3 regions of the Xenorhabdus sp. XBWT genome follow, and region 3 is predicted to be linked to each of the others. Evidence: predicted binding sites of a transcription regulator. Region 3 holds the regulator's gene; each other region holds the start of a gene.
The links. Region 3 encodes Fur, which represses iron uptake genes when iron is present. Its sites were predicted from a motif close to ATAATAATGAGAACNACTATCAA; they were not measured.
Positions count from the first base shown of each region.

Region 1: a site for Fur is predicted at 2,734-2,756, ahead of ftnA (non-heme ferritin). Genes of this name have one in related genera too.
Region 2: a site for Fur is predicted at 2,760-2,782, ahead of AC5JQI_RS12530 (isochorismate synthase). Genes of this name have one in related genera too.

Region 1 is NZ_CM180990.1:2,497,709-2,501,981, forward strand. Features, by position in the region: gene AC5JQI_RS10980 (YebY family protein) at 1-331, opposite strand, end outside; gene AC5JQI_RS10985 (CopD family protein) at 418-1,413, opposite strand; gene copC (copper homeostasis periplasmic binding protein CopC) at 1,413-1,799, opposite strand; gene ftnA (non-heme ferritin) at 2,028-2,534, opposite strand; gene AC5JQI_RS11000 (DNA polymerase III subunit theta) at 2,862-3,092, shown strand; gene pip (prolyl aminopeptidase) at 3,138-4,091, opposite strand; gene yebF (protein YebF) at 4,170-4,273, opposite strand, start outside.
Region 2 is NZ_CM180990.1:2,883,647-2,887,919, reverse strand. Features, by position in the region: gene AC5JQI_RS12535 (fimbrial protein) at 13-543, opposite strand; gene AC5JQI_RS12530 (isochorismate synthase) at 1,348-2,703, opposite strand; gene pgaA (poly-beta-1,6 N-acetyl-D-glucosamine export porin PgaA) at 3,539-4,273, shown strand, end outside.
Region 3 is NZ_CM180990.1:1,346,172-1,350,444, reverse strand. Features, by position in the region: gene AC5JQI_RS06135 (type I secretion system permease/ATPase) at 1-35, shown strand, start outside; gene AC5JQI_RS06130 (GlxA family transcriptional regulator) at 143-1,165, shown strand; gene ybfE (LexA regulated protein) at 1,374-1,664, shown strand; gene fldA (flavodoxin FldA) at 1,840-2,373, shown strand; gene fur (ferric iron uptake transcriptional regulator) at 2,550-2,999, shown strand; gene AC5JQI_RS06110 (beta-N-acetylhexosaminidase) at 3,107-4,273, opposite strand, start outside.

The DNA of each region.
Region 1 (4,273 bases), 1.2 Mb from region 3:
CACATAAAGCTAATGCTGCTTTCTGAAATGGCTCAATACTCATCTTTTCAGCTGGTTGTTCAGGATTGTCTAAGAGGATCGTTTCTAGTGATGTTGCAATAACTTTATTAGATTTCATCAGTTGCGTTGCCCGATCATTCAATGGGTATTGCATCAATGTACTAGGATTTATAACAAACAATGCCCCACCCGAACGACAATCAAGCATAACTTCTTCACGGGTGAATGCCCATTGTTTACCAAATTGTAGTTTACTGACAGTTTGTATCGGGGCAGCAATCCCCTGAAAAGAAAGAAGAAAAAAAGGCAGAGCCCACAATACTCGTTTCATTACCATTCCCCCTGATAAACACATGCTGTAATTTTATCGCTAATTCATCTGTTTATATATCCAGATTTACATCAATCATCCAAGAATCACGCAGGAGGTTGTGTTGCAAAAACAGCCACACATAATAGTGCTGATGTTCCTAAGATAATTTCCAGCCAACTATTGATTATTAATAGCTGGTAACACCTTTGCTGCCTCAATTTAGGAACTAACATGTAGCGGTTGAACAGTGCTAAAAGTACCATACCAGCGACCAGTACTATCTTCAGCCATAATATGGATTGATATTCAGAAAGGGCACGACTGAAAGTCGGCCATCCGGGAATTAAGATAACACTACTCACAATTCCTGTTATTATCACCAGAAAAACAGCGAAATGCCCATAAAAGGAAAACTTCCTCATCGCCGCGATGCTTTCCGAATATAAGCTAATTTCCGAATATTGATCAGCAGCGATATTCTCACTATTATCTGCATTTCCTGCGCTTGTCTTGTCTGCATATGCACCATCGCGGTATTGATTTGATTCTGATGCCTTTTTAATACGAAAAAACTGTAGACACAGTAAAAACGGCCATAATCCACCAAACCAATAACCCGCACTCAGCAAATGAACAATCTGATTAGCTTGCAGTAGTAACCCTAAATGACCTTCATGCATAGCTGCATGGCCGATAAAAGCATGGCTGGATAATAAAATGACTGAACAACCCAGCAACAAGAGATTTTTGATTCTGGCATCGGAGAAGAACAACGCCCCAGCAGCAAGTATTGCAACCAATAGCTGCCATTTCCAAACCTGCCCAAAAGAGGTATTCAATACAGCCAACCAAATTTCAGGCATATAAACATCTTGCCAGCCATCTCCCATCAGCCCAGCTTGAACGATAAACCAGACGATTGAAGTTATTAAAACCAACACAGTGCTGATTAAAATAACAACTTTTAACCACTCCCTCATCAGCGTTGAAAAATGGCCTGAAACAAGCATCACCGTGAATAAGCTAAGGCCAAACATCAGCATGACAACGACAAAATGAGAGAAACGGCAAAATAGGTACAGAGCTTCTAAAGAGATCATTATTTTACAGTAAAGTTGTAAACACCTTTAGTTTTATGACCATCGACAGAAAGTACACTCCAGTCAACTCTATATTCTCCGGAGGTAAGTTTACCTTCAACTGGCAGAATTAATTTAGTTTTGGTTTCAGGATCAAGTTCCAGCTTACCGGTTTTAACCTCTGCCTTTTCTGGACCAATTAATTTTATCTTACTGAATCCAAGTTCAATACGCTCTGAAAAACTTAGGGTTATAGCTTGTGGAACGGCTTCAACAGTTGTGTTTTCTGCAGGAATCTGATCTTTCAAATGTGCATGAGCCAAAGCCTGTTGACAGGACATACCGACAAACAGAACCACAAGAGTAGATAATTTGGCCCAGAATGAACGGATGTTAAGAATAGACATATAGATAACCCTTTAATATGTACATGAATTTTTATAGTTACACGAAGGGATTCTATATCAAAAAATCGCTTTAATCTGCGATCATTGATGAACAATGTCTTGACCTGTGAAGCACTACGCAAAAATGGGGACAAAAAATGAAAAGAACCGTAATTTTTGCTTCAACGATACACGTAAAACAAGAATTACGGTTAAAAAACAGTGCTAATTAACTTAATTGACTATTCATCAGGCATGTGCCGGTGCCATAGATAAACTTTTCAGATCTTTATCAAGTAAGAACAACGCCTTGCCGCCTTCTCCCACCATATCCAATTTATCCAGAATAGATTTGAACAGTTTTTCTTCTTCATGCTGTTCAGCGACATACCATTGCAAGAAATTAAACGTAGAATAATCCTGAGTCATCATCGCTACATGAGCAAGTTTATTAATCTCTTCTGTGATCAATTTTTCATGTTCATAAGTTTGATTGAACACATCAGAAATAGAGTTAAACTCAACAGGAGGAGCTTGAATAGCTCCCAGAACAGGCATTGAACCAGTATCACCCAAATAATCAAACAAACGCTGCATATGCTGCATTTCTTCCTGAGAATGAGTTTTTAAAAATGCCGCTGCACCTTCATAACCTTTGTCACTGCACCATGCACTCATTTGCAGATATAAATTTGCAGAGTAAAATTCCAAGTTTAATTGCTCATTCAATTTTTTGATCATTTCTTGTTTTAACATCAGCCAACCCTCCTAATAGTTCATTAAACTCAGGCTATTATGCCAATTAAAAACATATAAGACAAAAATAAAATAATAATATTTAATTAATTGATAATTAAGGTTTTTATTAAATTAATTAACAAGAATAAATCTCATTAAATATAAGAAAATAAGAATCAATTTTATTTATTTAACTCCCCATTAAAAAATCCTTTTAATAAAAATGAGAATTGATATTATTTATATTTACCAGATGTTTTTTTAAACTTTTTTAAATCACTTGCTAAACAAAAAAGAGTTGATTAATTTTCTACTTTGAGAAGTAAGTTTTCAGAGAGGCCATAAATGGGACATAATTTAGCCGAGCTACCTAAAAATGAGATGGATAAGGTCAATGTTGATTTAGCAGCATCCGGTGTTGCTTTTAAAGAACGCTATAACATGCCTGTCATTCCTGATACTGTAGAGCAATCACAACCACCACATTTGCGAGAATATTTCCGGCAGCGCTTGCAACACTATCGCCAGCAATCACGATTTATGTCGCGCTTACCTTATGAACCCAGAAGCCGCTGAGGGAATATGGAAAAGATAACCACCACCCAATGGTGGTTATCTCAGCTATTTTCCAACAAATTTGTCCGTTGCCTTAATTAACTGATGTAAAATACCCGCTTCATCGAAAGAATGGCCTGCACCTTCCACAACATGCAATTCAGCCTCTGGCCACGCCTTTGCCAGATCCCACGCATTCTGTACCAGACATGCCATATCATAGCGACCATGTATAATAACGGCAGGGATATGTCTGATAACGTCAATATGATCCAATAATTGCTGAGTTTCATCCATAAAACCGTTATTGATAAAGTAATGATTTTCTATGCGGGCAAATGCTAAAGCAAATTTATCTTCTACAAATGAATCCGCATTATCAGAAGGTAGTAACGTTACCGTTTCACCTTCCCAAAGACTCCATAAACGTGCAGCTTCCAGCTGTACTTGTAGGTCATCACTTGTCAGCCGTTTGTTATAAGCCGAGATCACATCTTTGCGTTCTTCTTCAGAGAGGATAGATAGTGTACGTTCCCATTTCTCTGGAAAAAAATGAGAAGCCCCTTCCTGATAATACCAATGTAACTCTTGTGGCCGAAGCAGGAAGATCCCCCTTAACACTAATTCAGATACACGCTCAGGATGTTTTTCAGCATAAACCAAAGAAAGTGTCGAACCCCAGGAGCCACCAAAAACCAACCACTTTTCAACACCCATTAGATTACGCAACCGCTCAATATCATCTACCAGATGCCAAGTCGTATTATTCTCCAGACTAGCATGAGGTTTAGATTGTCCACAGCCACGCTGATCGAACAACATAATATGATAACGTTCAGGATCGAATAATTGCCGATGATAACTTGAAATACCACCGCCGGGGCCACCATGAATGAATATCGCAGGCTTACCTTTTGGATTACCACATAATTCCCAATAAATCTGGTGCCCATCCTCTGTATCTAAATACCCTGTTTGATACGCATCATAAGCAGGATAAAGTTTCCATTGTTCCGTCATAAGGCCCTCTCACAGTTTAAACAAAACGGGATACTTCCTAGTATCCCGTACATATTTAAAGATAATATGACAAGCTATTTACTTTATTTCACTATAACTAATAGTTTCTTTTTGACAATCAACAGTGACATTGTAACTTTTATCCTTTTTCGAACCTCGGACGATAAGTGGAACCCGCAATG
Region 2 (4,273 bases), 1.5 Mb from region 3:
AATGTCGAAATGTTAATTATAAACTACGGTAAAATTAGTGACTGCATTAGCAGCGCCGGGACTCACCTTATCTTTTGTGGCAACATACTTAGCAACAAATCTTAATTCTTGATCAGCACTTCCATTAAATGAGCTATATTCAGAATCCCCTGCTACCGGAATACGGGTATTAGTATCTGCTTCATAAATACCAATAGCAACGCCAGCAGCGGAATTATTATCTTTAGACAGCGACAAGAGATCTCTATTATAGCTATCACCAGGTCCGTCAAATTTGATAGAAATACTTTTTTCTTTCATCTCTGTCGGACAATCAATCAATTTGATATGAAATTTTGTTGGTGCAGCCGTATCATTTACATGCTTAAATGCATCTGCACTAACAACTCCCATATTAACAATTTGATCAACAGAGTCGCTATGAACCTTACAAGCATTCTGTATTACTTCTCCCGTAAATTTAACTACCCCATCCCCAGCATTTGCTGTTGCAGCAAATAAAGAAGATATAAATAAAGAAGGAATAAACAGCTTAGATTTCATTAAATTAAACCCCATTAGTCAATATACAAAAACATTCCTTCGGCTGAATTACAGACGATAAGGAAATAAGTTCACTTGTTTGATAGACCGTTTCAGCACTACACCTCGCGCATCTACAGTGGTTGTCTTTTCATCTAAATAAAGCAAGCTTACGTCCCCGCTATGTGGCCTATAGTGGGGTCGGTCGCAAATTTCAGATAAGGCAAAATAATAATAGCGAATAACTCACATAGATCAATATAATGATCCAATTAATTGTCATATTTAGAATTTTATTCTTCAATCTTCCTGTATGTTTACTAAATGACATTATGTATAGGTGAAATCAATAGATATCGTGCTAAAAATTAAGAAATTATAAAAATAATATATAATTAGCAAACTAATGATTATTATCATTCCATAAATATTGACTATGATTTTCTTTAACATGAGTGATAATTTATTATTTGTATATTATCAATGTGATGCAAATCTATTTTATATTCATTTGTCATTTTAATTCAATTAGATAGAGTTAAATGAAGTAATTCTGTAAGAATAATTTAACGGCTCCCTAGATTAAAAATCTATCAATTAGTTTTTTGATGAGAATAAAATATACAAGTTTATATTATCCATTATAAATTAAACTTATAGTGATAATAACCATAGATAAATAATTTATCCTGATTTTATACCTGATGAATTTCAAGATGCAGTACAGCGACAAAGGAGCTAATCCCCGGAAACATAGCAAACTATGTGACTGGGGTAAGTGAGCGTAGCCAACAAAGCAGCAACTTTAAAACGAAGAGAGATGATTCACTCACCAACTCTACTAACCAGTAATGTACGCAATCCCGCAGCCTTATTTTCTATTTCAATCCATTCTTGTTCTGGATCTGAACCCGCAACAATTCCTGCTCCTGCATACAACGACAGCAAATTGTCATGAATATGTGCGCAACGCAACGAAACTGCAAACTCACTTTGCTCCAAACATAAGTAACCCGCGGATCCAGCATACCAATCACGATTGAAAGGTTCATTTTCTGCCAAAAATTGTCGTGCCGCCTCACGAGGCAAACCCGCAACCGCAGCCGTTGGTTGTAAACGACGCAAACAATCACTATCACATACCTGATTCAATACCCCGCTAATATGCCTGCGCAAATGCTGAACTTTTCTCAAACGAATCACATCAGGTAAAGCAATATCCACCGAAGTCACCCCACCTTGCAAACGCTGACAAATATCATCGACAACAATCAGGTTTTCATGCTGATTTTTTTTATCTCCCAACAGCCATTGCGCCAATTCAGTCGCTTTCTGATCATCTTCAGAATTTGCAACTGTGCCAGCCAATGCTTCAGTATAAAATTGCAATTGATTTCGGTAATAAAGCCGCTCTGGTGTCGAAGCAAGAAACGCATGGTTGGGATTAAACACAAGCATGAAGTGATAACAGCGGTGGTTTACTCCACGGCTGACTGCCATGAACTGCGCTGCCCGCAAAGGAGAGTTGAGCGTTAGTTCCGTTTTTCGCGCGATGACAACCTTTTCCATTTTATTTTGAGTAATCGCATCCAACGCCTGTCTAAGCAAAATATTCCATTGCCCATATTCAGGCATATGCTTTGCCTCTAACACGGCTGTCTGTAACGGATAAAAAGGCTGATGAGGGAGAAGCTGACGAAGAAACTGACAGGCATTTTCAATATCCGATTTTCCGTCGATATTGATATATAAACGATTTTCACTCTGATGATGGCGCAATTCTAATCTCGGCAGAAATAGATAACTTTCTTTGTCAGCGGTGTCTTCCTGCTTATCCTGCCCTGAGTTTTTATCATAAAAATAGTGAAAATCTACTTTATCCCACGCATTCAACCCCCACAGGCGTATTTGTGGAAATTGACTATGCCTCTGTAGAAACGTCTCAGCTTCGGCAATATTGCTAAATTGACGGATTTGCCCACAAGCGACAACCTCTTCATGACCATCTCTATGCAGCCAGTAAAATTGTGGGTAATGAGGCTGGACAGATAACCATTCCAGCCAATGGATACCATTGCCAGTTGGCAATAGGAAAGAGAACGATTGGATGCCAAGTTCGCTAACATTTTCGGTACTAAGAAATTCGCATACATCAGCGATGATATTGGCAATTTGATTCACATCTTTCCCCATTAACAATGTGATAAAAAACTGAATTATACGAATGCCAAAAAATTATGAAAGTACTTATCATTTATAAGGTTTTTGTTAGCCCTCAATACTCCCGCAAGCCGCAAATAAAAACTATAGACCTAATCAGTTCCAAGTTGCACTGCGACAGCAAAAAAACGAATACCGACAATCTGGGGCGAGTAAGTACAACCAACAAAGCTGCAACTTGAAAGACGGCGGGATCACTCATTAAACAGCGTCTATAAATACAGAATGTAATTTCATAATGCAGTAATCACATGACGAATGAACCAGATTTAAAAATCAAAGCAAAACAAATAAATTTAATATTATTTATTTGTTTTAAATGGAAACTTCATCAAAAAGTAATATTCACTGGGAGATAATAAAAACCAGATAAGGGCATGGATAAACAGATTAATAAAAACGCTTAATTAAGATTGCTATATAATGGCAATAAAAAACATTCACACTTAGCCTGGGTGTTTTTATTGAAATCAGGTAAATTGTTGTTATTTATTTTTTCGATATTTCATAATTTACAATTAATAGAATATAACAGCATGATTTAAATCAATTATTTTCAGTTAATTATATCAATGTAATTCATTGTAATTATCACTAATAAATATAGTGATATACATTAACCAAATATGTCTCGTTATTTTCCGAAAATTCCCCATTGATATAAATTCACACAGTACGTATTATTCTGCCTCTTCTAAAATTAATAAATTAAAATTTTTCTTAATCTAAATTAAATATCGCTCCGTCTGGCTTTACTGCTTTTAAAACCAATAAGCAGTATAAAAAAGGGGGTACCGTGCCATATCTTTATTTCAGGCCGATAGACTATCATAGATATCGGTATAAACTGTTATCGTTATTTATATCACTAGGTTGTTTAATAACAACAGAAGTCGCACAAGCAGATTATGATGCATTAATTCAACAAGCCAGAAGTGGTAATACTGATCCCATGCTTGAATATATTCGTCAGGAAGAAAAACAGTACTATCTTTCTTCTTCACAAATTGCCGATTGGTTGCAAGTGGCGGGCTGGGCTGGACATAACGATGAAATCATTTCCCTTTGGCAACGTTATCGTACAATGGCTATCCCAGCCAGAGGGATCACTGCGGTTGCACGAGCTTATCGCAATAAGCGCCAATGGCCACAAGCAATTCAACTGTGGCGGACAGCCCTATCTTTCGAAAAACAAAACAGCGACATAAAAGCCGGCCTTATCATGACGCTGGCTGATGCCAAACAAGACAAAGAAGCCCGCTGCCTGGCAAAAAATTTACTGACACATCATCCCAACGCCACCAATTACCGTTTGATGGCTTATGTTGATCAAGCTGCCGGGCGCACATGGGATGCCATGCAAATACTTTCTGCTGCCTATGAACGGTTTCCCAACAATACAGAAGTAATTCAAGCTTATCTGTTCAGCCTGAAAAGTAATCGGGTCAGTGAGCCGGCATGGAACTTGGGGCAACAATACGCTGCACAATTAACCGACAACCTACTGCTGACAAAAGAACAATTACGCAGG
Region 3 (4,273 bases):
TATACGCCCAACTTTGGCATCAGCAGACTAAGTGATTATCAAGACGGAAAATTCATTGGAGACATAAGGCTTATTTCCCCTTAGAATTAATTTCATTCTGAAATTAATATAACAGAATGTTCTTAAGGAAGAGAATATAAATATGAAACAAGTCGCTATCACTGCATTGGTTTTTTCTCACACATCTGTTACATCGGTTGCCATGCCGATTGAAATACTGACCATTGCCGCCAACACCATTGGCGGCGCTATTCCCCATGTCAACATTATTTCCCCTGCAAACCCACAAATAAATGACACCAATAGTCTATTTATGGTGGCTGATTATACTTCCTTCCGTAATGATACCGACAGTTCTCCCCACCGTATTCTTTACCCCCCTCTTCCCAATTCTCTCCACTTAAAGGATCTGAAACCCGATATCATTCTGATCGGTTCATTGGGTTTTCCTGAATGGGAACCACGGCATTGTTCACAGGAAATCATGGAATGGCTCAGGACTATGGATAAAAAACACATTCCCATCGTTTCAATATGTTCAGGCACTTTCATGCTGGCAAAAGCAGGATTATTGCAGGCAAGTGCAACCATTCACCCTCATTTTGCCTCTGAATTCAAAACGTTGTTTCCTCATATTCCGCTTTATAGTGATAAAAAGGTCATTCGTGACAATCACCGTTTTTGTATCTCGAACGCTTACGGCGGTGGTAGTTGTATGTTAAATATTGTGGAGTTAATTTATGGACAATATGCCAGAGATCAATGTGCAAAATTTCTGTTAGGTGAAAATGACAGCGAATTATCGTCAGATTCCGTCAATTTTACGCCATATCGCCAACATGACGATGTATTGATCCACAAACTGCAAGACTGGATGCATGCTTTTCCTTCTGAAATTTTATCCGTCACTGATTTAGCCAATAAGATCCATCTTTGTGAGCGGCAAATGAAACGCCGCTTCAAAATCGCCACAGGAAAAACACCAATCCAGTATATCCAGCAGATCCGTTTGTCACAGGCAAAACTCTGGCTGGAAAAATCCCAAAAAACCATTGAAGAGATCAGCCATGAAGTGGGTTATGAAGATACCCGTTATTTCAGGGAATTATTTAAACGTTACAATGGGCTGACACCAAAAGAGTATCGCCAGAAATATCACCATTAAGTTTTTTTCTGCCAACTAATTTTGCACTTTGCAAATAATTAGCAACACTAATAAATGATTTGATTTTCTTACCCGCATGATACGAAAAATGCTTACATCATAAATGTTGATTCTAACAATCTCCCCCATCAACCAGTAGCGACACGCGTCCAGCTAAGGTATTATTGCCCGCTATATTATTGGTACACGCCCTTTATCAATTGAATTTATGGCAAAAGAACAAACTGATCGCACCACACTGGATTTGTTCGCAGATGAACGCAGGCCAGGGCGACCTAAAACAAATCCGCTGTCCAGAGATGAGCAGCTTAGGATCAATAAACGTAATCAGTTGCGACGGGATAAAGTCAAAGGACTGCGTCGAGTAGAACTCAAGCTCAACGAAGATGCTGTCTATGCACTGAATCATCTGGCAAAACAGCGCAATATTAGTCGCAGTGAGCTGATTGAACAGATGCTGTTAGCTCAACTGGCAGAAAAAAATCACCTTGCCGATTAACTGATTTTACTCAACAGCAATGAAACGCTATCACCACACAAATCTGACAGATTTGTCATGGATGTTTGGTCAAAATAACGCTTTTCATTTTATTAAAACTAACATTTTTCCTGCTGATTTCAGCGCAATGTGCATAGGCTTAATGCACATATAAAACAAGAGGTTAACCCATTTTATGGCAATAATAGGTATATTCTTCGGCAGCGATACAGGCAACACAGAGAACATCGCCAAGATGATCCAAGAAAAATTGGGCGGTGCTGATGTTGCTGAAGTCCGCGATATTGCCAAAAGCAGCAAAGAAGACATTGAATCCTTTGATATTCTGCTGCTTGGCATCCCAACTTGGTATTATGGTGAAGCTCAATGTGATTGGGATGATTTTTTCCCGACATTGGAAGAGATCAACTTTGAAGGAAAACTTGTTGCTCTGTTCGGCTGTGGTGATCAGGAAGATTATGCAGAGTATTTCTGTGATGCTATGGGCACCATTCGCGATATTATTGAGCCTAATGGCGCCATTATCGTAGGCCACTGGCCGACCGAAGGATATCACTTTGAAGCCTCTAAAGGCATGGCCGATGACAATCACTTTATCGGTCTGGCCATTGATGAAGATCGTCAGCCAGAATTGACTGATGAACGAGTTGAAGCTTGGGTGCAGAAAATCAAGACCGAAATGAGTCTATCAGAGATTTTGGGGGCATAAGTTTCCCTTTCCCGCAGGATTATTCTTGCATAATGTGTCATGATATCAGGTCTGGCATGGTTTTCATTTTGAATATCCATGCCTATAATCAGCAACGTGAAACAGAATTATGATTCCCTCACGATACACCTAAGTATCATAATTTCACTTAACTCAAGTTACAGGACTGAATCCGCATGACCGACAACAATAAAGCATTGAAAAATGCTGGACTTAAAGTAACACTTCCACGACTAAAAATTCTGGAAGTGCTACAGGACCCAGAATGCCATCATGTCAGTGCGGAGGATCTCTACAAAAAACTGATTGATATCGGTGAAGAGATTGGCCTCGCCACTGTCTATCGCGTGTTGAACCAGTTCGATGATGCCGGCATTGTCACTCGCCACAATTTTGAAGGTGGTAAATCGGTTTTTGAACTCACTCAGCAACATCACCATGACCATCTGATTTGCCTTGATTGCGGTAAAGTCATTGAATTTAATGACGAGTTTATCGAAGAACGTCAGAAAATCATTGCTGACCGTTATAAAATTAAGCTTTCAAACCATAGCCTTTATTTATACGGTCACTGTGCTGTTGGTGATTGTCGCAAAGATAGCGCTCTGCATGATGAAAATTCATAAAAAGTAAATGTAATAGAGAAGTAATGATGTAATTTGCTTTTGGTATTTCATTTAGTTTGAATAGCAATTGCCGATTAGCTAAGCTAATCGGCAGTTCGCTTTATGCGTTAAAATTTTACTTCTTCTATCCGGCTAAAACGTTTCCCATCGGTACTGACTGAGCGAATTTTCACATTATCAGTGACATAGGGGCGCTGCCTGTCATCGTAAACCTGCCATGTTTTGCCATCATCCAATGAATACTGGATAACAACACCCGGAAATGCAATATTGGCTTCAAAGACTCCCCCAACAATTCTGCCACCCGGCACAGGCAAACGGTACGAAACATTGGCCTTATCCAATTTAGCCAGTTCATTCTGCCCTATCAGATTGGCAAAACGTACCCAGTCATGATGAAACTCAGCCATATCGACATAACGCGTTATTCCGCCTTTAAATTCTCTTCCCTGCTGATAATCCAACTCCCAACCCGCTCGATGCCATGCCCGTTCCGCCAACGGCAGTAAACGCGGATAAATCATATATTCCATCTGTTCATCCGTTCGTACTGTTTCACTCCACAATTGCCCTGACATTCCATAAGCACCCTGCCAGCGTTTATTGCTGTGGGCATTGAAGTTATTGCCGTCGCGATCTACCGATGTTTCTGCATTTTGTGGCAGGTTATTCGGAGCAAAGCTGAAAATTTTCTCCTCATCATTAAACCGAGTTGCCCAATAATAACCACGCTCTTTCGGATTAACTTCATACGGCATATCGACATAGACATAATCAGGATTGGAAACAACGACCCGATAACCTTTATTTGCCCAGTCATTCACCGAATCATAGCCCCCCCAGTAGAGGGTATCCCAGAAGTTTACCGCAATATGTTTAGTGGCGAAGTCTTTGGCTGATTTGGCGTGCTTCAAGCCGTCCTGCCATGCCTGCATTGTGTCAATACCGTGAGTATTGACGATCTTACTGACTTCAATGGCAAAGTAGCTGGCGAGTTCATCAACATCTTTAATCACACCCTTCGCTATCATCTTCTGGCAAGCCTTGGATTTAGCCCACGGTTTGTCTTCGATTTTTTTGTTAATAATCCCTTTTCCCGGCACAATTGGACCGTCTTTATCCTGATACCCTGCGCCCAAACGAATATTTTTTGCTTCATCCCCACCAAAGTGCCATGTAGTTAACGGCAATCCGGCTTCTTTATGCATGGCAACAATTTCGCTTATTACCTTATCGATAAATTTCTTGGAGGAATCCATGCACGGATTAAGGTA